4 regions of the Quadrisphaera oryzae genome follow, and region 1 is predicted to be linked to each of the others. Evidence: predicted binding sites of a transcription regulator. Region 1 holds the regulator's gene; each other region holds the start of a gene.
What was found. Region 1 encodes LexA, which represses DNA repair genes until DNA is damaged. Its sites were predicted from a motif close to TCGAACANNTGTTCGA; they were not measured.

Region 1 (7,124 bases):
GGACGAACGGGGCCGGGTGTCCGGCGCGCTGCGTAGGGTGGCTCGGTGCCGAAGCCCAGCCGCGGAGCCGACCCCTCCGACCTGCTCGACGCCGCCGTCGCGGCGCTCGGCGGGGCCCCGCGCGAGGGGCAGCAGAAGATGGTCGCCGCCGTCGCCCAGGCGGTCCGCTCGGGCCGCCACCTGCTGGTCCAGGCCGGGACGGGCACCGGCAAGTCCCTGGGGTACCTCGTGCCGCTGGCCGCGCACGCCGCCGAGACGGGCACCCCGGGCGTGGTCTCCACGGCCACGCTGGCGCTGCAGGCGCAGGTGGTCGACCGGGACCTGCCGCGGCTGAGCGAGGCGCTGCGCCCCCTGCTCGGCCGCGAGCTCACCTGGCAGACGGTCAAGGGCCGCGCCCACTACGTGTGCCGGCAGAAGCTGGTGGGCGGCTTCCCCGAGGACGAGCCCGAGGCGCTGCCCGGCATGGAGCTGGTCGGCGGCGCCGAGCGCGCCACCGACCGCCGCGCCGCCGCACCCACCGCGACCAGCCAGCTCGGTCGGGAGGTCGCCCGCCTGCACCGCTGGGCGCAGGACACCGAGTCCGGAGACCGCGACGAGCTGGTCCCCGGTGTCTCCGAGCGCGCCTGGCGGCAGGTGTCGGTGAGCTCTCGGGAGTGCCTCGGCGCCACGCGCTGCCCGATGGCGGAGGAGTGCCACGTCGAGCTGGCGCGGGCGCGGGCCAAGGAGGTGGACGTGGTGGTCACCAACCACGCGCTGCTGGCCATCGACGCCGTCGAGGACGTGCAGCTGCTGCCCGAGCACGACGTCGTCGTCATCGACGAGGCGCACGAGCTGGTCGACAGGGTCACCTCCGTCGCCACGGGGTCGCTGTCGGCGGCGGCGGTGGCGCAGGCAGCGACCACCGCCCGCCGCCAGGGCGGCCTCGACCCGACGTGGGCCGAGCGCCTGCGCGTGGCCTCCGATGACCTCGGCGCCGTGCTCGAGGAGGCCCCCGTCGGCCGCTACCCCCGCGGCCTGCCCGAAGGCGTGCGCCTGGCGGTGGCGGGCGTGCGCGACGCCGCCCGCGAGGCCCTGTCCGGGCTCAAGGGCGAGGGAGGGTCGTCGGGCCAGTCGGGGAAGGACGACGACGGCGAGGCGGCGGCCGGCAAGCAGGTCGCCCGCGCCGCGCTGAGCGAGGTCTTCGACGTGGCCGAGCGGCTCGTCGAGGTCCAGCCCGGTGCCGACGGCGCGGGCGAGGACGTCGCGTGGCTCGAGGCGCCCGGCGCCTGGCGCCGTGACGCGGCGGGCGAGGAACCCCGCCCCCGCGTTCTCCACGTGGCCCCGCTGAGCGTGGCGATGACGCTGCGCGAGCACCTGTTCGGCGGGTCCACGGTGGTGCTGACCTCCGCCACGCTCACGCCGGGCGGGTCCTTCGACGCCGCCGCCGGTGCGCTCGGCCTGCAGGGGGCCGGGGCGCCGCAGTGGACCGCGCTCGACGTCGGCAGCCCGTTCGACCACGCCCGGCAGGGCATCCTCTACGTGGCCAAGCACCTGCCGCAGCCCGGCCGGGAGGGCCCGGTGCCGGAGGTGCTGGAGGAGGTCGAGCAGCTCGTCGTCGCCGCCGGCGGCCGCGCGCTGGGGCTGTTCTCCTCCCGCCGCGCCGCCGAGGCCGCCGCCGAGGCCCTCGGGGACCGGCTCGCCCAGCACGGCATCTCCGTGCTCTGCCAGGGCGACGACACCGTCCCCAACCTCGTGCGGGAGTTCGCCGCGGACCCGCGCACCTGCCTGTTCGGCACCCTGACGCTGTGGCAGGGCGTGGACGTGCCCGGCCCGTCCTGCCAGCTGGTGGTCCTGGACCGGATCCCCTTCCCCCGCCCCGACGACCCGCTGTCCTCGGCTCGCGCGGAGGCCGCCGACCGCGCCGGCGGCAACGGCTTCATGGCGGTCTCGGCCACCCACGCGGCGCTGCTGCTGGCGCAGGGCGCCGGGCGGCTGCTGCGCAGCACCTCCGACCGCGGCGTGGTGGCCCTGCTCGACCCGCGGCTGGCCACCAAGCGGTACGGCTCGTTCCTGCGGGCGAGCCTGCCGCCGCTGTGGCCGACCACCGACAAGGAGGTCGTCCTCGGTGCGCTGCGCCGCCTCGACGCCGCAGCGAGTGATCAAGAGGCGGCTGCCAGCGCGTCTGCTTAGCGTCGCTGCATGACCACCCAGAGCGAGAAGAGCAGCCAGACCACCGTCCAGGACGCCACGGCCACCGCCGTCGCCGGCAGCGTGAAGACCTCCGACGGCGTCCTGGAGGCCGCCACGCAGCTGGCGGGTGAGGCAGCGGGAGACCGCACCACTCCCGAGCACCTCATGGCCGCGGCCACCGCCGCGTGCCTCCAGCAGTCGATCGGCATCGCCGCGTCCACGCAGGACGTCGACGCGAGCGACGCCCAGGTCACCGCGCACGTGACGCTGACCACCGCCGAGGAGGCCGGCTACACGAGCCACATCACGCTGGAGGTCAGCGGCCTCGCCGACGACGTCGCCGAGCGCGTGCTGGAGCAGGCCCAGCAGATCTGCCCGTTCACCAAGGCCCTCGCCGGGTCCGACCTCACCGTGCGGCTCGCCGCCTGACCCTGCTGGCAGACTCCCGGTGTGACGCAGCACGGTCTGGAGCAGCACTGGGACCTCGTCGTCGTCGGGGCGGGGCCGGCGGGCTCGGCGGCGGCCCTGGGGGCGCTGCACCAGCGGCCCGGTGCCCGGGTGCTGCTCCTGGACCGCGCGGACTTCCCGCGGGACAAGGTCTGCGGGGACGGCGTGGCCCCGCACGCCCTCGACGTCCTCGAGACCGTCGGCGTCACCGGCCTGCTCGACGACTGGCCGGTGGCGCCGCGGCTGCGGATCTCGGTGGTGGGGGCGCCTGGCGTGCCGGTGGTCGAGGAGGCCATGAGCCGACCGGCCCAGGTGGTGCCGCGCGCGGTGCTCGACGAGCGGATCCTGCGGGCCGCCACCGACCGGGGCGCCGTCCTGCGCCGGGCTCGCGTGCGCGACGTGCTGCAGGACGGCGCCGGGGTCGGCGTCGTCCTGTCCGACGGGGAGCTGGTCCGCGCCCGCGTCGTGGTGGGGGCCGACGGCGCCCACTCGGAGGTGCGGCGGGCCCTGGGCCCGGCGGCCGTGCCGCCGCAGAAGCGGGGGACGACGGCGATCGCGGTGCGCGCCTACGCGCCCGTGCTGCCCGAGCACGACGGCGTGCAGGTGCTCGCCTTCTCCACCGACACCGACCGGCCCAGCTACGCGTGGTCCTTCCCGGTCGGGGACGGGCGCGCGAACGTCGGGTTCGGGCAGCTGGTGGACTCGCGCTCGAGCGCGGGGCAGACGCCCACGCGCGCGCGGCTGCTGGAGCGACTCGAGGAGCTGCTGCCGGGGACCACGGCCGGCGCCGAGCAGGTGGCCGGGCACCCGCTGCCGCTCTCGACAGGTCGCAGCGGTGTGTGGTCGGTGGGCAGGGTGCTGCTCGCGGGCGACGCGGCCAGCCTCGTCAACCCCGTGACGGGGGAGGGCATCTACTACGCGGTCCTGTCCGGCGTGCTCGCCGGGCGCGCGGCGCTCGGAGGTGGCCGCTACGACCGCATGCTGGGCGAGGCGCTGGTCGGGCACCTGCGGCACACGGACCTCGCGGCCCGGCTGGTCCGCAGCGACCGGCTGCTGCACGCGGCGCTGCGCGCCTCGGCCCGGGACACCGGCGTCTTCGACGACGTCGCCGACATCGGCCTGGCCCGCGGACGCCTCACGCGCCGCGTGGTGACGGGGATGGGCCGGGCCCTGCTCGCCGGCTGATCCTCGAGCGAACCGCCACCTGGAGTGGCGGTCCGCTGTGACCTGCGCCACGTTGGGGTGATGTCGACCCGCGACGACGCGGCCGGTCAGCGACCGACGAGCGCCACCCCCTCCGCCAGCACGTCAGTCCTGGACCCCTTCCGCGGGTCGACGCTCGCGGTGCCGCAGGTGCGGGCGCTGCCGAAGCCGCCGAGCCGGTGGCTGCCGCTCATCGGGCCGGGCATCATCGCCGCCGGCGTGGGGCTGAGCAGCGGCGAGTTCGTGCTGTTCCCCTTCATCGCCTCGCAGGTGGGGCTGGTGTTCGTGTGGGCCGCGGTGGTGGGGGTGGTCACGCAGTACTTCGTGACCATGGAGATCGAGCGGTACGCCCTGGCCACCGGCGAGACGGCGGTGACGGGCTTCAGCAGGTTCTGGCCGCACTGGGGCCTGGTCTTCGCCGTCCTCACCTACGGCGCCAACCTGTGGCCGGGGTGGGCCACGAGCTCGGCGACGCTCATCAGCTTCCTCACCGGCGGGACACCGCGGTTCATCGCCATCGGCCTGCTGGTGGCCATCGGGCTCATCCTCACCCTCGCCCCGGTCGTCTACGTGGCGCTGGAGAAGATCCAGATGGTCAAGGTGGCCGCCGTGCTGCTGCTGCTCGTGGTGGGCGCCGTCGCGGCCATCTCGGCGACGGCGTGGCGCGACGTGCCGACCATCGTCACGCAGGCCGGCTTCCCCGCGGCCGAGCTGGGGTTCGCCACCCTCTTCGGCGCCATGATCTTCGCCGGCGCCGGCGGCGGGCAGAACCTCGTGCAGTCCAACTGGATCCGCGACAAGGGCTTCGGCATGGGGCACTACGTGCCGCGGCTGCAGAGCCCCGTCACCGGTGAGCCGGAGGCGGTGCCCAGCACCGGCTACGTCTTCCGCGTCGAGGGCCCCGAGGGGGAGGAGAACCTGCGGCGCTGGCGCGGGTGGTGGCGCTTCGCCAACGTCGAGCAGCTGAGCACCTTCGTCGCCATCACCGTGGTGTCGATCTTCTTCACCTCGCTGCTGGCCTACTCCACGGTCTTCGGCCTCGAGGACCTGCCGAGCGACATCCAGTTCGTCCGGGTGGAGGGCGAGCAGCTGGCGCAGGCCGTCGGCAGCTGGTTCGGCGTCTTCTTCTGGGTCATCGGGGCGTTCTCGCTGTTCGGCGCCGCGCTCGGCATCACCGACTACACCAGCCGCATGGCCGCGGACGTGCTCAAGACCAGCTACCTCAGGGGCGCCGACGAGAGCCGCCTCTACTTCTGGCTCACCTGGGGCCTCGTGGCGATCGGCATCGTGGTGCTGCTGGTCGGCTTCGACCAGCCGATCGCGCTCGTCGTCGTCTCCGCCACCGTCGGCGGTCTCATGATGACCATCTACTCGGCGCTGCTCATCGCCACCAACCGCCGGCTGCTGCCCGCGCCGCTGCGCGTCAGAGGTGTGCGGCTGGCGCTGCTGGTGGCCGCCATCCTCATCTACGGCACGGCGACCGTGCTGACCATGGCCCAGCAGCTGCCGAAGCTGCTCGGCTACTTCGGCTAGAGCGAGCGCAGCACCGTGACGACGCGGCCCAGGACGGTCGCGTCGGTCCCGTCGATGGGGGAGTACGCGTCGTTGCGGGGGAGCAGCTGCACCCGGCCGCCGCGGCGCTGCAGCACCTTGACCGTGGCCTCGCCGTCGATCATGGCGGCGACCACCTCGCCGTTCTCGGCGACGGGCTGGCGGCGCACCACCACGTAGTCGCCGTCGCAGATGGCGGCGTCCACCATGGAGTCACCGACCACCCGCAGCGTGAAGAGCTCGCCCTCGCCGACCAGCTGGCGGGGGAGGGCGAAGACGTCCTCCACCTCCTGCTCGGCCAGCAGCGGCGCACCCGCCGCGATGCGGCCGACCAGCGGCACGAAGGCGGTGTCCTCGCTCTCCGGCACCACGGGGACGGCGGGGCCGCCCTCCTCGCGGCCCGCTCCGCGGCCGGCGTCGACCACCTCGATGGCGCGCGGGCGGTTGGGGTCGCGGCGCAGGTAGCCCTTGCGCTCGAGCGTCACCAGCTGGTGCGCGACGCTGCTGGGGCTGTGCAGCCCGACGACCTTGCCGATCTCCCGCATGCTCGGCGGGTAGCCGCGGCTCGAGACCGACTCGCGGATGGTGTCGAGGACGGCCCGCTGCCGGCTGGTGAGGTCGTCAGCTCGGCTGGAGGTCCCCTTCGGGGCTGTCGTCGCCACGAACGCAGCGTAGTGGATCGAGCACGCGATCTCAAACAGGCGTTCGACCCGCGTCGGGGTCTCGGCCAGGGGGCGCGCAGACCGTACTGTTCCGTCGTGTCCGTCGTGCCGCAGCAGGAGACGCCCTCGCTCTCGAGGGTCGAGGTCAACGGCCTCAACGTCATCGACGAGTCCGAGCGCCGCGGGAAGCCGTCCAGCCTGTTCTGGCCGTGGTTCGCCGCCAACGTCTCCGTCTTCGGCATCGCCAACGGCGCGTTCGTGCTCGGCTTCGGGGTCAGCTGGTGGCAGGCGCTGCTCGCGGGTGTGGTCGGGATCGTGGCGTCGTTCCTCCTGTGCGGGCTCGTCGCCCTCGGCGGCACCCGCGCGTCCGCGCCGACCATGGTGGTCTCGCGCGCGGCGTACGGCGTCCGCGGCAACAAGGTCCCCTCGGCCATCAGCTGGCTGCTCACCGTCGGGTGGGAGACGGTCCTCGTCTCGCTGGCGGCGCTGGCCACCGCCACCGTGTTCACGACGCTGGGCTGGGGCGGCGGAGCGGTCACCAAGGCGGTCGCCCTCGTCGTCGTCGTCGCCCTGGTGGTGGGCGCCGGGGTGCTGGGCTTCGAGGCGATCATGAAGCTGCAGGCCGTCATCACCTGGGTGACCGGCGTGCTGACCGCGGTCTTCCTCGCGCTGCGGGTGCCCGACCTCGACTGGGGCGCGATCACCTCGGCGCCGAACGGCTCCTGGCAGGCGCTGCTCGGCGCGGCCGTGTTCAGCATGACCCTGTTCGGGCTCGGGTGGGTCAACGCCGCCGGCGACTACTCCCGCTACCTGCCCCGGCACTCCTCCCGCCCCGGCGTGGTGTGGTGGACGACGTTCGGCGGCGCCGCCGCGCCGCTGGTGCTGCTGGGCTTCGGGGTGCTGCTCGCGGCCTCCTCGCCGGCGTTCGCGGAGGGCGCCGGCACCGACCCCATCGGCGCCCTGGCCACCGGCCTGCCCACCTGGTTCCTCGTGCCGTTCGCCGTGGTGGCGGTGCTGTCCCTGGTGGGCGGCGCGGTGCTGGACATCTACTCCTCCGGCCTGGCGCTGCTGTCCCTGGGGCTGCCCGCCCCG
Region 2 (7,124 bases), on a different contig from region 1:
CGGGGCGCGTGCTGGAGGTGGTCTTCAACCACCGCCAGCGCGGGGACGTGCGGGCCCTGCGGCAGCTGGTGGCCTCCGGGGAGCTCGGCCGGCCGTACGCGGCCCGCTCCTGGTGGCTGCGCCGCCGCGGCATCCCCATGCTCGGCAGCTGGTTCACCAACGCCGAGGCCTCCGGCGGCGGGCCGCTGGTGGACATCGGCGTTCACTGCCTCGACTGGGCGCTGCACGTGCTCGGCGAGCCCCGGGTGGTGGCCGCGAGCGCGGTGACGCACTCCGAGCTCGGTCCGCGCGGGCTGGGCGGCAGCCGCGGGGGCAGCAAGACGCTGTCGGGTGAGGCGTCGGCCTACGAGGTCGAGGACCTCGCGCACGCCTTCCTGCGCCTGGAGGGCGGCGGCCTGCTGCAGGTGGAGACCTCCTGGGCGGTGTTCCGCGAGGCCGCCGACCAGATGGGCATGACCGTGCGGGGCACCGACGGCGGCGCCGAGCTCGTCGTCGAGGGGAACCCCGACCCGGTCGGCGAGCTGAGGGTGTTCACCGACAGCCCGCTCACGGCGGACGGCGAGGCCGCCGACCGGACCGTGGAGGTGCAGCCGGGGCGCGGGCACGCGGCCGTCGTGGACGCCTTCGTCGAGGTGGTGCGCGGTGACGCCTCCGCCTGGGGTGACCACGACGGGTCGCTGGCGCTGGAGCGCGCCCGGATCATCGACGCGTGCTACCGCTCGGCGCGCGAGAACAGGGAGGTCGCGCTGTGAGCGCTGGGTCGGGAGAGGGCCGGATCAGGGTCACGGTCTGGAACGAGGGCGTGCACGAGGCGCGCCAGCACCCGGAGTGGATCGGGGAGATCTACCCCGACGGCATGCACGGGGCCATCGCGGCGGGCATCACCGAGCACCTGGGCGAGCGCGCCGCGGTGCGCACGGCGACGCTGGCCTCCGAGCCCGACCACGGCCTCACCGAGGAGGTGCTCGCCGGCACCGACGTGCTGCTGTGGTGGGGCCACGCGGCGCACGAGCAGGTCAGCGACGAGGTGGTGGCGCGCGTGCACCGGCACGTGCTGGCCGGGATGGGCTTCGTCGGACTGCACTCGGCGCACTACTCCAAGATCTTCACGCGCCTGCTGGGCACCACGTGCTCGCTGGCGTGGCGCAACGAGGGCGAGCGGGAGCTGGTGTGGACCACCGACCCCTCCCACCCCATCGCGCGGGGCGTGCCCAACCCGATCGTCATCGAGAAGCAGGAGATGTACGGGGAGCCGTTCGGCATCCCCCACCCCGACGAGGTGGTGTTCCTGTCCACCTTCGCCGGCGGCGAGGTCTTCCGCTCGGGGGTGACCTACCAGCGCGGGCAGGGCCGGGTCTTCTACTTCTCCCCCGGGGACCAGGAGTACCCGGTCTACCAGCACCCCGACGTGCGCCGCGTCATCGCCAACGCGGTGGTCTGGGCGCACCGGCCGGAGGTGGAGCGCCTCAGCGAGGAGCAGCTGGGCTGCACCAACCCGCCGCGCCGCTTCTGAGCGGGTGCCGGCGCCTCAGCGGCTGAGGACGTCGGCCTGTCCCGCCCGCTCGCCGCGGGGCGCCGGGAGGTCGGACGCGGCAGCGTCGGCGACCTCCGGGGCGCGCCAGCCGCCCACCAGCACGGCGAGCCCGGCCAGGACCAGACCGGCGGCCCCGACGGCGGCGAAGCCCCACTGGGCGCCGAACCGGTCCACGGCCACGCCCGTCAGCGGTGCGCCGAAGGCGTCGCCCAGGGTGAGCGCGGACGCGTGCACGCCCAGCGCCAGGCCCCGCACCGTGGCGGGGGTGGCGTGGGTGAGGGCCTCGGCGGTGCCGGCCATGAGCGGGGCGCAGAACAGCCCGGTCGGCACGACGAGCAGCGCGAGCACCGGCCAGCTGCCCGCGAGCGAGACCGGCAGCGCCGTGCCCGCCAGCAGCAGGAGCACCACGAGCGGTGACGGCCGGTGCTGCAGGGCGCCGAAGACGAACCCGCCCGCCAGCGACGCCAGGCACCAGACGGCGAAGACCAGGCCGAGGTGCGGCACGGCGTCCCACGACGTCATGACCGCCGAGAGGGCGGTGTCGGTGCCGCTCACGGTGACGGTGGCCGCCGACGTCACGAGCAGCAGCGCCACCACGGGCCGGCTCAGCCAGCTGCGCAGGCGGGGCCGCGCCGCGCGCTCGCCGTCGGCGAGGGTGCGCGCGAGCTCCCGGGTGAGCTCGGCGTCGCGCACGGGCGGGTCGAGCGCGTAGAGGGCGGCACCGGCCACGAGCACCAGGCCGGCGACCGCCGCCAGCGTCGTGGTGGCCGTGGTGGCCGTGTAGAGGGCGATGCCGGCAGCTGGTCCGACCGCGAAGCTGACCTCCACCGCCATGGAGTCGAGCGAGAAGCCGGGGCGGCGCTGCTCGGGCGCGAGCATCGCCGCCAGCGCCTGGCGGGTCACGGAGAACACCGGCAGGGACAGCACGCCCGCGAGCAGCGCGGCGGGCAGCAGGACGGCGTACTCCAGGTGCGGCGCCACGGTCCAGAAGGCCGTGGACGCGACGGTGGTGACGGCCACCACGGGACGCAGTCCCACCCTGTCGACGGTGCGGCCGACCAGCGGCGCGCCCACCGCGGCGCCCACCGCGAAGGCGGCGCCGAGCAGGCCGGCGAGCCCGTAGCCGCGCCCGAGGTCGAGCACCACGTGGAGGGTGAGGACCACCGGGGCGGCGGCGATGGGGATCCGGGCGAAGAGCCCGATGAGGATGACGGCGGGGACGCCGCGGCGCGCGAGGACGCGGCGGTAGACAGCGAGCGACAACGACGATCCGTTCAGGTACCAGCGCCGACGGGCGCAGCGGCCGGGTCAGCACCCCGGCGGTGGGCCGGCCCGTGACGCGGACCCGCAGTGTCGACAATGCCAGACCGGCGCCGCTGATTCCCCACCGCGCAGGGCCACCCGCGTGGCGGATCGCCGGTCGGCACCGTTCTGCGCCACCCGATCCGTCGCCAGGGGGGCCGAGAACCGGTCGAGGACGCCCGTCGGGGCCGCTCGCGCACCCGGCTGGACGGGCGGGCGAGCGGCCCCGGCGGGAGTTCGGGCGGAGTCAGCGCACGGGCAGCCAGACCCGCATGGGGCCCACCCCGCGGTTGGCCCACACCGCGTAGGGGATGGCGGTGAGCTCGACGTCCTCGCCCTGGTCCGGCTCGGGGGCGGTGGCGGGCAGCCAGGTGGCGGCCGCCCCCTCGTGGCCCGCCGAGCGCCCGCGGGGGTGGAGGACGACGACCCCGCCGAGGAGGTCGTCGCGGCGCTCCGCGCCCACCGGCGCGCTCGCGTCGACCACGACGTCGTCCACGAGGACCCCGTCGGGCTGGTCGACCTGCTCGAGGGCGTAGACGAGCGGACCGCGCTCCAGGGCGACGGCGCCGCGGGCGTCGTCCACGCGGCGGTCGGCGCGGGAGAGCCGCACGTCGAGCGGCAGGTCGAGCTGGAGGACGTCGCCCGCGGCCCAGGCCCGGGTCACGCGCAGGTAGCTGCCGGGCTGCGGGGCGAGCTCGTCGTCCCCGACGCGGGCGGTGGCGCCGGCGGCCCACGCGGGGACGCGGACCGACAGGGTCCACTCAGCGCCGTCAGCGGGCTCGCCCTGGCCGACCTCCTCCACGCGCACGCGGACGCCGCCGTCCCACGGGTACCCCGTCTCCACGGCGAGGCGCACAGCTCCCACGCCGTCGACCTCCGCGGTCAGCGAGCTCGGGGCGAACAGGTGCAGCTGGACGCCCGCGGTGCCGTCGACGGCGCCCGTGGTGGCGAGGTACCCGTCGAGGCTGGAGAGCGTCCGCATGATGTTGGGCGGGCAGCAGGCGCAGTCGAACCAGCCGCGACGGCCGTGGGCGGGGCTGCGGTTCTCGAACGGGTGCGAGGAGTCCCGGAACTGCAGCGGGTTGACGTAGAAGTACTCGTCGCCGGACAGGGAGACGCCCGCCGGGAACCCGTTGTGGAGCATCCGCTCGGCGGCGTCGGCGTACCGGGCCTCACCCGTGGCCAGGAGCATCCGCCAGGCCCACTGGACCCCGCCGATGGCCGCGCAGGTCTCGGCGTAGGCGCGGTCGCTGGGCAGCTCGTACGGGTCTCCGAAGGCCTCCCAGTCCCAGCGCGACCCGAGACCGCCGGTGATGTACGTCTTCGTGGCCCACATGTGGGCGAACTGGCGCTCCAGGGCCGCGAGCAGCTCGGCGTCCCCGGTCTCCGCCGCCACGTCCGCAGCCCCGGCCGTGAGGTAGACCGCGCGCACCGCGTGGCCCTCCACCGTGGTGGCCTCGCGCACCCGGACCCGGTCGGAGAAGTAGGTGCTCTCCTTGCCGTGCCCCTCGATGATCCCGGTGCCCCGCGCCTCGACCATCCACCGCGCCAGCTCCAGGTAGCGCCGCTCGCCGGTCTCGCGGAAGAGCTCCACCAGGCCCATCTCGACCACCGGGTGGCCGTCTATGTCACGCACCTGGCCCTCGCCGTCCCCGAAGGTGGCGTCGAGGTGGTCGGCGAGCTTCACGGCGACGTCGAGGAGGCCGCGCTCCCCCGTGGCGCGGACGACGGCGACGGCGGCCTGGAACAGGTGGCCCGCGCAGTACATCTCGTGGCTCCACGGCAGCTCCGCGTAGCGGCCGCGCCTCATGAGCGAGCCGTCCTGCTCCTGGACCACGGAGTCGAGGTAGCCGTCCTCGGCCTGGGCGGCGGCCACGACGGCGGTGAGCTCGCGGATCCAGCCGAGCAGCTGCTCGCTGGGCTCGCGCCCGTGCTCCCACGCCGCCGCCTCGAGCCACTTGTAGACGTCGGAGTCCATGAAGATCGGACCGGTGACCCGCGCGCCCTCGGGGGCGGTGCCCGCCGCGATCCGCAGGTTGGTGAGGTTGCCGGCGCTCTCCAGCCGCTCACGGCCGGAGGGGATCGCGTTGTCGCGGTTGGCGCGCTGGCGGTCGGCCCAGTAGCCGCCGGTGATGCGCGCGGCGCCGGGGGCCACGGGCTGCAGGGGCGTGGCGCCCGGGGTGGGACGCGCCGGCCCGGCGGTCGTCACCGCGCGGGTGGGGGCGGTGGTCGAGGCAGTGGTCGTGGTGGCCACGCGGATCCTTCTCTCGCAGCGTTGCGGAACAGCCGGAACACGTTTTCTCAACCGTAGTCACCGCTCCGCGGCAGGACAACCCCGCGCCGGTGATCCCTTGCGCGGTACTCTCGGCCCCCGGCGGCGCCGGGGACGGAAAACCCGGAACGCTGTTGCTGGGTGCAGTGGGGCGCAGCTGAGCGGACGGGAGGGCGCGATGACGGGCAGGGCCGTCCCGCGGCGAGCGGTGCCGCGCATCGTGGACGTCGCCGCGCTGGCCGGAGTCTCCCCCGGCACCGCGTCCAAGGCCCTCAACGGCACCGGGCAGCTGCGCGCGGGGACCGTGGAGCGGGTCCGCCGCGCCGCCGACCAGCTCGGCTTCACCCCCGACGGCGTGGGGAGGGCCCTGTCGTCGGGGCGCAGCTTCACCGTGGGCCTGGTCACCACCGACAGCTTCGGGCGGTTCACCATCCCCGTGCTCCAGGGCGCGGAGGACGCCCTCGGCGCCGGTGACATGGCCGTGCTCCTGTGCGACACCCGCGACGACGCGCTGCGCGAGAAGCACCTGCTGCGGATGCTCGTGAGCCGCCGGGTGGACGGGATCATCGTCACCGGCCGGCGCACCGACCCCCGCCCGCCCGTGGACCTGGGCGGCGCCCCGCCCGGGGCGGTGCCCGTGGTCTACGCCTTCCAGCCCTCGGCGCGCGCGGGCGACACCAGCGTGGTGGTCGACGACGCGGCCGGCGCCGCCGACGCCGCCCGGCACCTGCTCGACCTCGGCCGGCGGCGCGTGGGCCACGTCACCGGGTGGCAGGAGCACCACAGCGCGCGGGCCCGCGCCGAAGCGGTGGCGGCGGAGCTCGGAGACGCAGCCGCCGGCGAGCCGCTCTTCGGCGCCTGGAGCGAGCAGTGGGGGCGCCAGGCCGTGGACGTCCTGCTGCGCCGCCACGCCGACCTCGACGCCGTCAGCTGCGGCAGCGACCAGATCGCCCGCGGGGTCTGCGACCGGCTGCGCGAGCTCGGCCGCTCGGTGCCCGAGGACGTCGCCGTCACGGGCGTGGACGACTGGGACGTCATGGCGCTGGCCTCGCGCCCGCCCCTGACCACGGTGGACCTGCGCCTGGCCGAGGTGGGCCGGCGGTCCGCCCAGCTGCTGCTCGACGCCGTGGACGGCCGGGAGGTGCCGTCGCGCACCGTGCTGCCCGCCCAGCTGGTGCTGCGCGCCTCGACCCTGGGCAGCTGACCGACCGGCTCCCCGGGGACCGTCAGACCAGCGCCAGCCAGCTGGACCAGAAGGCCTGCGCCACGAGGACGACGACGGCGAGGTAGCTCAGCACCACGGCCACGAGCCGGTACTCGGCCAGCGTCGCGGCGGCGCGGCGCAGACCCGCGGGCACCGGGACGACCCCGCGGTCCAGGCTGTCCGCCGTCGTGGTCCAGAACATCGGGATGACCACCGCCCACACCACCATGCAGTAGGGGCACAGGGCCTTGATCTCGTACAGGCTCTGCGTGATCAGCCAGCTGATGAAGACCAGCCCCAGCGTGATGCCCACCTGCCAGCCCGCCCGCACCCACCGGGGCAGGCCCACGCCGGACAGCAGCAGCACCCCGAGGGTGGTGGCGATGGCGAACGCGGCGATGCCGAGCAGCGGGTTGGGGAACCCGAACAGCGCCGCCTGCGGCTGCGACATCACCGACCCGCAGGAGATGAAGGGGTTGACGTCGCACGAGGGCTTGTAGGCGGGGTTCGCCGCCAGCTTGAACCGCTCGACGGTCAGGGTGAAGGCGGCGAGGAAGCCGATGGCCCCACCGGCGGTGAGCAGGAGCCCGAGGCGCCGCGGGGAGACCGGGTCCGCCGAGAGGTGCCCCTGAGCAGCGCGGACGTCCTCGCCGTCGTCGTCCCGGGAGGACGGTGACGACGCCCGGGGGGCGGGCGGCCGCACACCGCTGCGCGTGCTCATCAGCCAGCGATCCCGAGGGCGGTGGCGATCTCCTGCTGGGTGGGGGCCCCCTGGCCGCTGGCGCCGGTGAGGGGCTTGCCGTCGACGAAGA
Region 3 (7,124 bases), on a different contig from region 1:
ACCGCCCCGCAGCTGCGGCGTCAGGATGATCTGCGTGCCGCCGGCCAGGTCCAGGGCCAGCTTGGGCGTCCAGCCGGCGTCGCTGAAGCGGACCGCCGACCCGAGACCGGCGACGAGGACGGCGACGACCGCGGTCAGCCAGAGCAGGGAGCGCCGGGCGCGGGACGTTGAGGATCGGGAGCGTGCCAACGGGGTCTCTTCCGGACGGAGGCCGGCCCGGGGGTCGGCGGTGAGCGGCGCGGGTGCGGCGCGGGATCAGCGGTCGTGGCGCTCCGGCGCCTCGTCAGCGGTGCCCGCGGCGCCGGGGGCGGTGCCACCGGAGACCGGCGGCAGGGCCTCCGGCTCGGTGGGCGAGGTGGTGCTGGGCTCGTCGACGACGCGGGCGACCGCGGCGCGGGCCCAGGTCAGGCGCACGCCCGGGGACGGCTCGAGGTCGACGGTGGTGTCCGTGACGTCGACGACCGTGCCGTAGAGGCCGGAGGCCGTCATGACGCGCTGGCCGACGGCCAGGGAGGCCTGCAGGTCGGAGACCGACCGCTGCTGCTTGCGTCCTCGCAGGATGAGGAAGAGCAGCAGGGCGATCGGGAGCAGCAGGATCAAGGCGTCCATCGGCAGCGACCCTACCTGCCGTCGCCGGGAGCATCCGGGGTTCGCGGAAGGTGCTCCGGGGAGCGGCCCCCGCCGGGCTCCCCCAGCTCCAGCTGCCCGGGCAGCCCGCCAGGGCGCTGCAGCGGCGGCTCCAGGCCGAGGTGGCGCCACGCGGCGTCGGTGGCCACCCGGCCCCTCGGGGTGCGGCCGATCATGCCCTCCCGCACGAGGAACGGCTCCACGACGGTCTCGACGGTCTCGGCCTCCTCCCCCACGGACACCGCGAGCGTCGAGAGCCCGACCGGGCCGCCGCCGAAGGTGCGGCACAGGGCGCGCAGCACGGCCCTGTCGATCCGGTCCAGGCCGAGCGGGTCGACCTCGTAGACCTCCAGCGCGGCGCGCGCCGACGCCTCGTCCACCACGGCCCCGCCCCCGGTGGCCCCGCTGCCGCGCACGAGCGACCAGTCGCGCACGCGGCGCAGCAGGCGGTTGGCGATGCGGGGCGTGCCCCGGGAGCGGCGCGCGACCTCGGCGGCGCCCTCGCTGGTCAGCGCCACCCCGAGCAGGGCGGCGGACCGGTGCAGCACCTGCTGCAGCTCCGCGGGCGAGTAGAAGTCGAGGTGGGCGGTGAAGCCGAACCTGTCGCGCAGCGGCGCGGGCAGGAGCCCGGCGCGCGTGGTGGCCCCGACCAGGGTGAACGGCGGCAGGTCCAGCGGGATGGCGGTGGCGCCCGGCCCCTTGCCGACCACCACGTCCACCCGGAAGTCCTCCATGGCCACGTAGAGCAGCTCCTCAGCGGGGCGCGCCACGCGGTGCACCTCGTCCACGAAGAGCACGTCGCCCTCCTCCAGGGACGTGAGCACCGCGGCCAGGTCTCCCGCGTGCTGGATGGCCGGACCGGAGGTGATGCGCAGGTTGGTGCCCAGCTCGGCCGCGATGATCATCGACAGCGTGGTCTTCCCGAGGCCCGGGGGCCCCGAGAGCAGCACGTGGTCGGGGGCGCGGCCGCGGGCGCGGGCCGACTCCAGCACGATCGACAGCTGGGCGCGCACCACCTGCTGGCCGACGAAGTCGCGCAGGCGCTTGGGGCGCAGCGCGCTCTCGGCCGCGCGCTCGGTGTCGTCCGCTCCCGGCTCGACGAGGCGGACCCCCAGCGCGCCGTCGTCCTCCTCCGGCCCTCCCGGCTGCCCCGAGAGCTCGCGCGAGCGGTCCGCCATCAGTGCCGCCCGAGGTGGCGCAGCGCGGCGCGCAGCGTGGTCGCGAGCTCGGCGGAGGACCCGCCGTCACCCTCCGCGGCGCCCTCCGCGTCGTCAGCGGTCACCGCGGCCACGGCGTCTTCCGCCTGCTTCGCGGAGAACCCGAAGCCGACCAGCGCCTCCACCACCGGGGAGGGAGCGGGCTTCGCGGCCGCCGGGGCGGCGACCGGAGCGGCGCGGCCGGCCCGCGGCGCCGGGACCTCACCGCTGGGGGCGCCGATCCGGTCCGCCAGGTCGAGCACCATGCGCTGGGCGCCCTTCTGGCCGATGCCCGGCACGCGCTTGAGGGCCACGAGGTCCTGGGAGGCGACGGCGACGCGCAGCTCCTCGGGCGAGTGGACCGCCAGCACGGCCAGCGCCAGGCGGGGACCGACGCCCGTGACGGACTGCAGCACCTCGAAGACCTCGCGCTCGTCGGCCTCGGCGAACCCGAACAGGGTCAGGGAGTCCTCGCGCACCACCAGGCTCGTGTGCAGCAGCGCCTCGGAGCCGCGGCGCAGGTCGGCGAGGGCGCGGGGGGTGGTGTGGACGAGCATGCCGACGCCCCCCACCTCCACGACGACGCCGTCGAGCCGCAGGGAGAGCACGGTGCCGCGGACCGAAGCGATCATGACCTCATCACCCGGGAAGCCTCGCACGGGGCACCGACACCCCGCGGGCCGCGGCGACGGCGTGACGCCACGTGACGGGGCGTCACCCGAACGGGCGTGCGACGTGCGAGGGTGGCCCTGTGCGCGTCATGGGGGTCGACCCGGGCCTCACCCGCTGCGGGTGGGGCGTGGTGGACGGCCTGCCGGGCCGCCGCGCGAAGCTCGTGGCCGTCGGAGTGGTCCGCACCGAGCCGGAGCTCCCGCTGGCGCAGCGCCTGCTGCAGGTGGCGGACGGGCTCACCACCGTCCTGCGGGAGTGCCTCCCGGACGCGGTGGCCGTGGAGCGGGTCTTCGCCCGCAACGACGTCTCGACGATCATGGGCACGGCGCAGGCCAGCGGCATCGCCATGATGCTCGCGGCCCAGCACGGCCTCCCGGTGGCGACCCACACTCCCAGCGAGGTCAAGGCCGCCGTCACCGGCAACGGGCGCGCGGACAAGGCGCAGGTCACCCTGATGATCACCAAGATCCTCGCCCTGGCGGAGGCCCCGCGGCCGGCGGACGCCGCCGACGGGCTGGCGCTGGCGATCTGCCACCTGTGGCGCGGCGGCCCGACGGCCCTGGCCGCGGGCCAGGACACCGCGTACCACCACGACCCGCTCGCCTCCGTCGCCGGCAGCGCCGGCGCCCCCACGGCGGCGCAGACGGCGTGGGCCCGTGCCGCCGCAGCGGCACGGGCCCAGCCCAAGGAGTGGAAGCTCCCCGCGAAGACGCGGTGAGGCTCAGGCGTCCTCGAGGACCCCGTCCGGGACGTCGAGGTTCGCGTAGACGTTCTGCACGTCGTCGAGGTCGTCGAGGGCGTCGATGAGCTTGAGCACCGAGCGCGCCTGCTCGCCGTCGAGCGGGACCTGCATCGACGGGACGAACTGCGCCTCGGCGGAGTCGTACTCGATGCCGGCCTCCTGCAGCGCGGTGCGCACGGCCACCAGGTCGGTCGCCTCCGAGAGCACCTCGAAGGAGTCACCGACGCGGTTGACCTCCTCGGCGCCCGCGTCGAGGACGGCGCCCAGGACGTCGTCCTCGTCGTGCCCGGCCGCGGGGACCTCGACGACGCCCTTGCGCGTGAAGAGGTACGCCACGCTGCCCGGGTCCGCCATGGTGCCGCCGTTGCGCGTGAAGGCCACGCGGACGTCGGAGGCCGCGCGGTTGCGGTTGTCGGTGAGGCACTCGACGAGCACGGCCACGCCGTGGGCGGCGTAGCCCTCGTACATGATCGTCTGGTAGTCGGCGCCGCCGGTCTCCTGGCCGGAGCCGCGCTTGACCGCCCTGTCGATGTTGTCGTTGGGCACCGAGTTCTTCTTCGCCTTCTGGATGGCGTCGTAGAGCGTCGGGTTGCCGGCGGGGTCGCCACCGCCCGTGCGGGCCGCGACCTCGATGTTCTTGATGAGCTTGGCGAAGGCCGAGCTGCGCTTGGCGTCCTTGACGGCCTTCTGGTGCTTGGTGGTCGCCCACTTGGAGTGGCCCGACATCGCACACCTCCTCGGGGCTCGCTGGTCAGATCAGGTCAGCAGCCCATGTTACCGAGGGCGGGCGGCACCGCTCACCGCCGAGCGGCGGCCTCGATCATCCGGACGAACAGCGCGTGGACGCGGTGGTCGCCCGTGATCTCCGGGTGGAAGGACGTGGCGAGCAGGGCGCCCGACCTCACGGCCACCACGCGGTCGGCCGCGGCCGCCGTGCGGGTGCGCGCGAGCACCTCCACGCCGTCTCCGACCTGCTCGACCCACGGCGCGCGGATGAAGGCCGCGCGGACCGGACCGCCCTCGACGCCCTCGACGTCGAGGTCCTCCTCGAACGACTCCACCTGCCGGCCGAAGGCGTTGCGGCGGACCAGCACGTCCAGCCCGCCGAAGGTCTGCTGGCCGGGGATGGCGTCCACGAGGCGGTCGGCCAGCATGATCAGCCCGGCGCACGAGCCGTAGGCCGGCATGCCGTCGGCGATCCGCTCGCGCAGCAGGTCGTGCAGCTCGAAGCGGCGGGCGAGCTTGTCGATGGTGGTCGACTCCCCGCCGGGCAGCACGAGCGCGTCCACCGCGCGCAGCTCGCTCGGCCGGCGCACCGGGACGGCCCGCGCGCCGACGGCCTCCAGCGCCCGGGCGTGCTCGCGGACGTCGCCCTGCAGGGCGAGCACCCCCACGAGCGGTCCGTCGCCGGGGGTGGTGGAGGTCGGCTCAGCCGGGGCCAGGGGAACCGTGCTCACCACCCCATCCTCCCAGCCCGGCAGGATGGGGTGGTGACCGCTGCTGCTGACACGACCGTCCTGGCGCAGCGCGCGGCGCGGCTCGAGGCCGCTGACGCCCTGGGCGACCTGCGCGAGCGCTTCGACCTCCCGGACGACGGCTCGGTCTACCTCGTCGGGAACAGCCTGGGCGCCCTGCCGCGCGCGGTGGCGCCGGCCGTCGCCGACGCCGTGCAGCGCCAGTGGGGCCGCTCGCGCGTGGGCGGGTGGAACACCGAGGGCTGGTGGGCCGCCCCGCAGCGCGTCGGCGACCGCATCGGCGCGCTGCTGGGCGCCGCGCCGGGCCAGGTGGTCGTGGGCGACTGCACCAGCGTCCAGCTGCACAAGGTGCACCTGGCGGCGGCCTCCGAGGCCAGGCGGCGCAGCACCGGCACCGGCCAGCCGGTCCGCCGCGTCGTCGTCGCCGACCCCGGCTCCTTCCCCACCGACCTGTTCGTGCTGGCCTCCGACGCCCGCCTGGCGGGGCTGGAGGTGGTGCTCGCCGCGCCGCCGGAGGTGCCGGCCGTGCTCGCGGCCCGCGGCGACGAGGTCGCCCTGGTGGCCCTCAGCCAGGTCGACTACCGCACCGGTGAGCTGTGGGACCTGCCGGGCCTGACCCGCGCCGCCCACGACGCCGGCGCGCCGGTGCTGTGGGACCTGTGCCACTCCGCCGGCGTGGTCCCCGCCGACCTCGACGCGCACGACGTCGACTACGCGGTCGGCTGCAGCTACAAGTTCCTCAACGGCGGCCCGGGCGCCCCGGCATGGGTCTACGTGCCCCACCGCCTGCAGGCGGGCTTCGCCAACCCCGTGCCCGGCTGGAACTCCGCCGCGCAGCCCTTCGCCATGACCGGCGAGTACACCCCGGCTCCCGACATCGCGGTGGCCAGGACGGGCACGCCGCAGATGATCAGCCTGCTGGCGCTGGAGGCGGCCCTGACCGCCTACGACGACGTCGACGTCGTCGCGGTGCGCGCGAGGTCGCTGTCGCTGACCGGCTTCGCCCTGGAGGCCCTCGACGCGCTGGTGCCCGAGGTGGAGGTCGTCACCCCGCGCGAGCCCGGCCGCCGCGGCAGCGCCCTCGCGCTGCGCCACCCGCAGGCGTGGGGGCTGACCCGGGCGCTGCATGCCCGCGGCGTGGAGGGGGACTTCCGCGCGCCCGACGTCGTGCGGTGGGGCGTCGCGCCGCTGTACCTCTCCCACGCCGACGTGCTGGCCGCCGTCGTCGCCCTGCGGGCCGTGCTCGACGGCGGTGAGCACGAGGCCGCCGAGCGCGCCGAGCGGCCGACGGTCACGTGAGCGAGCCCACCTGGCTGCCGCCGGAGGAGGAGCCGTGGGCGCTCTCGCTGGTCGTCAGGGTCGAGCGGGACGCGCCTCCGGCGCACACCGACGTGCTGGTCTCCGCGGCCCGCGCCGTCGTCGCCCTGCTGGTCGACGAGCGCACCACCGACCCCGAAGGCGCCTTCCACGACGCCGTGGCCCGGTGGCGCGGCCAGCGGATCCGCAAGATCGGTCGTCGCGCGCGCGGCTCGCGGTGGGAGCGCACGGCCGACCTGCCCCACGTCGAGGCGCGCTCGGGGTCCGCCCAGGTCAGGGCGTTCGCTCCGCACCCGCGCGACGACGCCCCGACGGTGCTGCGCGACCTGCAGGTCGGCGGCCTGGAGCTCACCGACCCCGACCCCCCTCTCCGTGATCATGGGCAGTCGGCCACCCGCCCGCCGAGGCAGCCGGTGCTCACCGTCCGGCTGGCGCCGGGCGTGGCCATGAGCACCGGCAAGGCCGTCGCGCAGGTCGGTCACGCGGCGCAGCTCGCGCTGGAGCGCCTCGACCGCGCCGCCGTCGCCGCGTGGCTGGCCGGCGCCGAGCCCGACGTGGCCACGGGCCTCGCCGTCGTCGTCGTCCAGGGGGCGCCGGTGCTGCCGGCGTCGCGGCGGGTGGACGTCCGCGACGCCGGCTACACCGAGGTGGCCCCCGGCACCGTCACCGTGAGCGCCGGCTTCGAGTGAGGGGCCCGGCCGCAGGGCCGGTCAGCGGGCGTGGTCCGGCGCGTGCGGGTGGTCGTGGAGGTTCACCACCACGGCCTCCTGCGTGCTGCGCACCACCACCATCTCCACCGGCTCGGTGTCGCTGGCGTTCTGCTCCCAGTGCACGACGCCCGCCGGGATGTGCACGAAGTCACCGGCCCGGGCCTCGCGCGGCTCGTCGAGCCGGTCCCCCACCCACCAGCGAGTGGTGCCCTTGAGGATGTAGATCGCGGTCTCGGCCTCGCCGTGGTGGTGCACGCCGGTCTGGCCCCCGGGGTCGAGCACGGCGAAGCCCATCCAGAAGCTGGCGCCGTTCATGGCCTCGCTCACCGCGGCCCAGCGGTGGAGCCCGCCGGCGGTCTGCGCGGTGCCGGCGTCGCGCTGGTCG
Region 4 (7,124 bases), on a different contig from region 1:
AAGCGAGGTGCATGTTGGGCTCCGGGGTGAGGGCGCAGCGCACCCACCCGCCCTGGTAGCCCTGCCCCTGCGTCTGGCTGTACACCCGCGCACCGGACGGAGTGAGCTCGAAGCCCATCCACTGCGGCCAGTACGACTCCGCGTTGCTCTCCCCCAGCACCGGTGCGGTGATCGCCTGCCCGATCAGCTGCAGCTCCCCGTCGCGCAGCGCGTAGACGTACGCCTCCGCCACGTTGGCCGTGGACATCTCCAGTCCCGGCTCGAGCTGGGAGTAGGTGCCCGCGGCGTCGGTGATGACCACCGCGAGCGCCCGGGCCTCGCCGTCCACCACGGCGTAGGAGCTGCCGAGCAGCTTGGCCGAGGTCAGCGGCGTCTGCGCGTTGCGCTCGGCCACGGTGTAGTGGTCCTGCGTGCCGGACCAGCCGGTCCAGGGGAAGGGGTAGGAGACCCGGTCCCAGGCGACGGTGCGGAGCACGGCGAGCGGGTCAGCCGCGGGGGTGGCCGTCGGCGTGGGCTCGACGGTGCGCACGGGTGCGGCCGCGACCGAGTCCTCGCTGGGCGCCACCGATGAGGGTGCCGCCGGAACGGGCTCCTGAGACGCCGCGACGACGTCTCCCGGGTCGCAGCCCGCCAGCAGGGCCGCTGCCACCCCGGCGAGCAGGGGTGCTGCTGCCCGCCTCCCGTACCGGGGCCTGGCCCGCTTGCGGGGCGCCGTCACGAGCCCATCCGGAAGGTGGCGCCGCCATCACCGTCGAACGTGATGGTGCCGCGGTAGCTGGCACGACCCGAGTCCGAGTCGGTCGAGGGCTGGCGAGAGGGCGCGTAGGAGGGGGTGTACGTGTAGCTCACCGTTCCCTCGGCGGTGCCGGAGACGCGCACGCTGCCGTCGTCATCAACCTCGGTCGCCCAGCTCCTGCGGGTCTTCGGCGTGTACGTCCACCGGACGTCGCTGGCGGTGATCCAGTAGGCCGAGTAGCCCAGGGGACAGCCAGCAGGCTCCAAGACCGTCGACCGCTCACAACGGTCGAGCGAGGTCAGCACCGCCTTCTGCACGGCGGCATCACCCGCCTGGCTGATGCCCACCCGCAGCGTGACGTCGCCCCGCTGCCCGCCTGCCAGCGTTCCGTTCCACGAGGAGACGCCGAGGTGGGCGGGCACCTGAGCCTTGACATTGGTGCGTCCGGGGAAGACCGGCACGCTGGTGGTGTCGTTGATGACCACCCCCCAGCTGGTTCCTCCCCGGGTCACCGGCTGAGCAGCGCGCCCGCCCTGCCGTAGGCCCCCTCGGTGACCGCTGACGCGCCCCCGAAGACCAGCACCCGCTCGGCCTGGAGACGGCCGAGGGCGGAGGCCGTGGAGGTCGGAACGGCGTCGACGCCCGTGGCGGTCAGCAGCAGCGGACCACCGAGGGCCGCCATGGCCGCCGAGCCCGACAGCGCGTCCGGCCACGAGGTCCCACCGGCCAGCCCCACCGTGGCCACCGTGCTGGTGGCCGTGCTGGTGGCCGTGCTGGGGATCCCGGGTGCGGCTGCCCGCATCGCCGCGCTGAGCTGGGCGGAGGTCTCGAAGCGGTCGGCCCCGACGACGGCGCGCTCGACAGCGCCGACGAGCCCCGCGGAGGCGGCGGCAGCCCTGGCCGGGCCGCCGATGGCGATGGCGCGGGTGCCGGTGGGGTCGTGCGCCGCGAGGTAGGCGGCGGTCACCGCGGGCATCGTGCCCCCGTCGGTCAGCAGCACCACCCCGCCGGTGGACTGGGCGTAGGCGGCCACCGAGACGCCGTCGGCGAAGTCACGGCCGGTGACCAGGTAGATGGGGCCGACGTCGCCGGCACGCCGTGTGGTCGCGTCGGCGACGGCGACGGCGGTCTCGAAGCGGTCCCCGCCGCTGAGGCGGACCACGGAGTCCCCGGCGACGAGGCCGTCGGTGGCCTGCTGCACCGCCGCGGACAGGGCCCGGTCCCCACCGAGCACGTACACCGTGCCCCCGGCCGCGACGAGCCGCTCGACCTGGGCGGCGGCCTGCTCGCTGAGCCGTCCGGCGTCGGTGAGCAGCAGCGGTCCGCCGACCTGCCCGGCCAGGCGGGCGCCGGGCAGCGCGTCGGCGTAGGAGGCCGCGGTGGCGATCACCACGTCGCGGCTGGTGCCGGTGGAGGGGGTGGCGAAGACCTCGGAGGCGATGTCGGCCGACGTGGCCACCCGGTCGGCGCCGGCGAAGCGCTGCGGGCCGGCCGGGAGGGCCACCACGGACGTCCGGGCGTCGGTGATGGTGACGTCGAGGGTCTTCACCGCGGCGGAGTGGGTGGAGGTGGCGGCGGCGGTGATGCTGACCGAGCAGGTGCCCGCCTTCAGCGCGGTGACCACTCCGGACGCGTCGACCGAGCACACCGCCGGCGAGGCGCTGCTGTAGCTCAGCCTCCCGCCGGCCACTCCCTGCCCCGTCGTCGACCCCGCCCCCGTGGCGACGGCGTTCAGCGCGAACGTGCGCGCCCCCAGCCCCACGACCAGCGGTGAGCCGGTGGACAGCTGCTGCGGGGGCAGGCCAGGACGCGCACCGCTGCTGGGCGGCGCTGGGAGCACGATGATCGCCGTCGACTCGGTGTCGCGGCCCGCGGCCGTCGTCGCCGTGATGTCGAACGTCGTCGTCCCCGCCGCCGTGGGGGTGCCGCGCACCGCACCCGTGGTGGTGTCCAGCGCCAGGCCGGGCGGCAGCGAGCCGGCGGTGATGCTCCAGGTGACCGCCGAAGAACCGGCGGAGACGCCGACGGGCAGCGTGTACGGAAAACCCACCGTGCCGGCCCTCGACATGGCGGGGAGGACGATGGTCGGCACCGTCCCCGACGGGACGGTCGCCTTCTCGATGAGGTTGTTGTTGTGGTCGGCGATGTAGACGTCGCCGGTGGCGCTCGCCGCCACGTCGGACGGCCGGTCCAGCTGGGCGCTGGTGGGGTTGGCCGTCGACGCGGGGTGCACGGCCCCTCCCCCAGCCACCACGCTGATCGCACCCGCTGACGTGACCCGCGCGATGCGGCTGGAGCCGGTGACGGCGATGTAGACGTCGCCGTCCGGGGTCACCGACACCCCTCCGGGAGAGACCAGCTGGGCGCTGGTGGCGGTGCTGGCCGAGGCCAGCGCCGTGGAACCACCACCCGCGATGACGCTGATCCCGCCCGACGGAGTGACCTTCGCGACCCGACCGTCACCGGTAGCGGCGACGAAGACGTTGCCGGAGGAGTCCACCGCCACCCCTCCCGGGGAGGAGAGCCGGGCGCTGGTGGCCGTGCTGGCCGAGGCGAGCGCCGTGGAACCGCCTCCAGCGACGACGCTGATCCCACCCGACGGGGTCACCTTGACGACGCGACCGTCACCGGCGGTGGCGATGAAGACGTTGCCGGCGGGGTCCACCGCCAGCCCGCTGGGGTCGTCCAGCTGGGCGCTCGTGGCGGCGGTCGCCGAGCCCACGGCGGTGGCGCCACCTCCCGCGACCACGCTGATCCTCCCCGACGGGGTGACCTTGGCGACGACGTCGGCGGACTGCTCGGCGAAGTAGACGTTGCCGACGGAGTCCGCTGCCACGGCGGAGAGGCGGAACAGCTGGGCGTCGGTGGCGGCCGTGGCCGAGACCAGGGCCGTGAGGCCCCCGCCTGCGACGACGCTGATCGCCCCGCTGGGGGTGAGCCGGGCCACGAGCCCGTCGTTGGAGCTGCCGATGTAGAGGTCGCCCGAGGAGCGCTCCAGCGCCACCGACTCGGGGAAGATGACGTCGGCGCCGGTGCCGGTGGTGGCCGTCGCCAAGGTCGAGGGACCACCACCGGCGACCACGGTGAACGAGGGGGTGTGGGGCACCGGCGCTGCTGCGGCGGGCCCGACACCGAGGAGTGCGCTCGTGACGCAGCTCAGCGCGACGGCCCCCGTCGAGCAGGCGAGCCGCAGCCGGCGCAGCCGGTCCAGCCGGTCCGCCGGGCTGACGGGCCCCGCCGAGGACGCACCGGACGCAGCAGGCGGGAGATCACGCACCCGACCACCGTCGTCCCTCCGCGGGATGACGCCGGGGAGGCGCGCCGACCCGCAGCGCACCACTCACGACGCGAAGGCCGCGACCCCCGGAGCGACCGGGCTGGGCCGCGGCGAGAGCACACCGACCACAGATGAGAACCACTATCATCTGGCTGGTGACGGCACAGCTCTCGACCGACCAGTCCCCCGCGGCCCAGCACCTGGAGGACCAGCGCCGCAGCGCGGTCTTCGTCGCGGAGCGGCCCTGGGGCCAGTTCCAGCAGTTCGTGCTGAACCAGCACTGCACGGTCAAGCTCATCACCGTCGAGCCCGGCTGCCGCCTGTCCCTGCAGAAGCACGCCCTGCGCGACGAGCTGTGGCAGGTGCTCGACGTCCCCCTGGACGTGCAGGTCGGCGAGCGGCGGTGGACGGCGCAGGTCGGAGAGCGCGTCTACACCCCCGCCGGGTCCCTGCACCGCCTGGGCAACTCCGGCACGCGGGCCGGCCGCATCCTCGAGGTGGCCTTCGGCCACTTCGAGGAGCAGGACATCGTGCGCCTGGAGGACGACTACGCCCGCCCGGAGACCGACGCCTGACGGGAACCGTCGCCGCAGCCGCGCCGGAAGGGCCCGACGTCCGGCGGTACGCCGCCCGGGTCACCTCCAGCTGCACCCAGTGGATGGACATCGGCACCAGGCCGTCCTCATCCGTCAGCAGCTCGCCGTCCGGTGACACGCGCATCGCCTCCCACCCGACGCGGTGGCGCTCCAGGGCGCGGATCACGAAGCCACCGGAGGGCCGCTCCCGGAGCAGGACGCCGTGGACACGTACGCGACCTGGCAGCGGTGGGCGCACACCATCCGGCCGATGAGCTCCGGCTTTATCCCGGTCACGGGTCGACCCCCCCCACGACCTGGTCAGCGTCCAGAGCCGGTGTCACGCCACGTGGCGTGCTGCTCCGTCCGGGTGCTCTTCAACTTGCAGAGATCATGCTCCTGTGCAGCGGCTTTGCACGGCCGTTCGACTGTCGGTGGTGCCCCCTAGCGTCCTTCCCATGACCTGGATCGGCGCCGAGACGCCCCACGAGGGCTCCCTCGACACCGGTGGTGCGGGCGGCGGCGGCGCGTGGGAGTCCGAGCCGCTGCCGCCGGGCGCCCTCGGCGCCGAACCCCGTCCTGACACCGAGCAGGACGACGACGGCGCCCTGCTCCCCGACCTGCCCCCGCTGCCGCTCGCGGGACCGCTGGCCGACGCCCTGGCCACCGCGCGGGCCGGTGCCGACGCCGCCGCCGAGGCCGCCTGGTACCTGGCGTCGGTGGGTCCCGAGCAGCGGGTGCAGGCGCTGCAGCAGACGTCCCGCGCGCGCGACGTGCTCGACGCCGCCCTGGTCCGCACCCTGGCCAGCTTCACCCCGGACGAGGTGCGCGCCCTGGGCGCGACGTCCCTGGTCGACCTGGTGCTCACGCACACCGGCGCCAGCCCGCAGCGCGCCGGTGCCGAAGTGCGGCTGGCGGGTGTGCTCACGGCCCCGGTCGTGCCGGTGACCGCCGGCGAGCCGGGGGACGGAACGCAGTCCGGGGCGGCGGACGGGGGGCCGTCCGCGGGGACCTCGCAGGTGGGGCTCGGGCGTGTCGGCGCCGTCCACGCCGAGGGGCGACTGTCCACGGACGTCGCCGCGCTGGCGCAGCGCACGGTGGCCGACCTTCCCGCCAGCATCCGCCGCGAGCACGGCCCCGCCGCCGACGCCACCCTCGCCAGGGTGCTGCCCGACCTCACCCACGCCCAGGCGCGGCTGGCGTGCATCGCGCTCGCCCACCGGCTCGACCCGGACCGCGCCGACCGCGGCTTCGACCCGGACGACATCGACAAGCGGTACCTCACCTACACCGTCCACGAGGACGGGACCGTGGAGTTCCGGGGGCGCCTCGACCCGATCGCCGGAGCGGAGTTCAAGGCCGCCATCGACCACCTCTCCAAGCCCGAGCCCACCGTCCGCGCACCGCTCGCGCCGGAGCAGGACGCGCTGCCCGGGCTCGACGGCTCCGGTGACGGCGCCACGGCCGCCGCGGTGGACGACGACGACGACGCGGGCCGGCCGGCGAGCGACGACACGGGCCAGCAGCACAGCCAGGGCCGGGGCGGTGCGTCGGCCGGGGTGCCCGTCCGCGACCCTCGCACCGCACCCCAGCGGCGCGCCGACGCGCTGTCCCGGGTGGTCCGCGCCGGGCGCGCCAGCGACGAGACCCGCGGCGGAGAGCCCGCCCGCGTCATCGTCACCACCACCGACGCCGCGCTGCGCGGCGAGCCCGGCGCCGAGCCGGCGCACTGCGAGACCACCGGCCGCGCCCTCACCACCGCGCAGCTGCGGGTGCTGGCCTGCTCGGGGTCGCTGCAGGCCGTGCGGCTCTCGTGCGAGGGCGCCGACGCCACCGCGCTCTCCCTGGGACGGGCGGTGCGCCTGTTCTCCGCTGGTCAGCGCCGGGCGATGCTCGCACGCGACGGCGGGTGCGCGATCCCCGGCTGCACCGCCCCACCCGGGTGGCTCGAGGCCCACCACGTGCACGAGTGGGCGCACGGAGGCCCCACGGACGTCTCCCAGGGCGTGCTGCTCTGCACGCGCCACCACGTGCTGGTGACCATCGGCGTCTGGGCGGTGCGGATGGTGGACGGCGTGCCGCACGTCAGACCACCACGCAGCGTCGACCCCCTACGACGCTGGGTCATCAACCCGAGGCGCGGGCTGCGGGAGCGCACCTCCGCCACCCTGCAGCAGGTGCTGCTGGAACCCCCCGACCTGTGGTGCGACGACCCGCCGGACCCACCGCGGCCACCGCACCCACCGGGCGACGACACCCCCGACATCCCCTCGACGCACAGCACCTGCGGGTGCTGAGGCGGCACCCCGGCACGCCCTCGCCGGACCTCCCCCCGGTGCGCGACGTCAGACGGGAGGGCGTCGCCCGGAGGTCGCCCACAGCACCGACGCCAGCACCCGACCGTTGTGGATGTCCACCCCCAGCTTCTGGTAGGCGTTCTTCAGGTACCCCTCCACCGTCCGGTCCGACAGCGCTCCCCCGTCCGGGCGGCGCAGCCGGTCGGCGATCTGCTGGTTGGACAGCCCCTGCGCGGCCA

Region 2: H7K62_RS16825 (glycoside hydrolase family 127 protein) is a predicted target of LexA. The motif match lies at 5,124-5,139, and genes of this name have one in related genera.
Region 3: ruvA (Holliday junction branch migration protein RuvA) is a predicted target of LexA. The motif match lies at 2,542-2,557, and genes of this name have one in related genera.
Region 4: H7K62_RS21025 (HNH endonuclease signature motif containing protein) is a predicted target of LexA. The motif match lies at 5,001-5,016, and genes of this name have one in related genera.

Annotation. Positions count from the first base shown of each region.
Region 1 is NZ_JACNME010000005.1:42,011-49,134, reverse strand. It holds gene H7K62_RS11125 (ATP-dependent DNA helicase) at 46-2,169, shown strand; gene H7K62_RS11120 (OsmC family protein) at 2,179-2,598, shown strand; gene H7K62_RS11115 (NAD(P)/FAD-dependent oxidoreductase) at 2,620-3,801, shown strand; gene H7K62_RS11110 (Nramp family divalent metal transporter) at 3,862-5,352, shown strand; gene lexA (transcriptional repressor LexA) at 5,349-6,032, opposite strand; gene H7K62_RS11100 (purine-cytosine permease family protein) at 6,129-7,124, shown strand, end outside.
Region 2 is NZ_JACNME010000011.1:18,934-26,057, forward strand. It holds gene H7K62_RS16810 (Gfo/Idh/MocA family protein) at 1-752, shown strand, start outside; gene H7K62_RS16815 (ThuA domain-containing protein) at 749-1,513, shown strand; gene H7K62_RS16820 (MFS transporter) at 1,529-2,797, opposite strand; gene H7K62_RS16825 (glycoside hydrolase family 127 protein) at 3,084-5,090, opposite strand; gene H7K62_RS16830 (LacI family DNA-binding transcriptional regulator) at 5,287-6,312, shown strand; gene H7K62_RS16835 (vitamin K epoxide reductase family protein) at 6,335-7,033, opposite strand; gene H7K62_RS16840 (DsbA family protein) at 7,033-7,124, opposite strand, start outside.
Region 3 is NZ_JACNME010000004.1:198,973-206,096, reverse strand. It holds gene secD (protein translocase subunit SecD) at 1-189, opposite strand, end outside; gene yajC (preprotein translocase subunit YajC) at 256-609, opposite strand; gene ruvB (Holliday junction branch migration DNA helicase RuvB) at 621-1,808, opposite strand; gene ruvA (Holliday junction branch migration protein RuvA) at 1,805-2,455, opposite strand; gene ruvC (crossover junction endodeoxyribonuclease RuvC) at 2,575-3,213, shown strand; gene H7K62_RS09515 (YebC/PmpR family DNA-binding transcriptional regulator) at 3,217-3,963, opposite strand; gene pdxT (pyridoxal 5'-phosphate synthase glutaminase subunit PdxT) at 4,035-4,694, opposite strand; gene kynU (kynureninase) at 4,728-6,011, shown strand; gene H7K62_RS09500 (aminoacyl-tRNA hydrolase) at 6,008-6,718, shown strand; gene H7K62_RS09495 (cupin domain-containing protein) at 6,740-7,124, opposite strand, start outside.
Region 4 is NZ_JACNME010000020.1:33,919-41,042, forward strand. It holds gene H7K62_RS21005 (hypothetical protein) at 1-718, opposite strand, end outside; gene H7K62_RS21010 (hypothetical protein) at 715-1,221, opposite strand; gene H7K62_RS24410 (cell wall-binding repeat-containing protein) at 1,245-4,013, opposite strand; gene H7K62_RS21020 (phosphomannose isomerase type II C-terminal cupin domain) at 4,169-4,588, shown strand; gene H7K62_RS21025 (HNH endonuclease signature motif containing protein) at 5,047-6,885, shown strand; gene H7K62_RS21030 (LuxR C-terminal-related transcriptional regulator) at 6,934-7,124, opposite strand, start outside.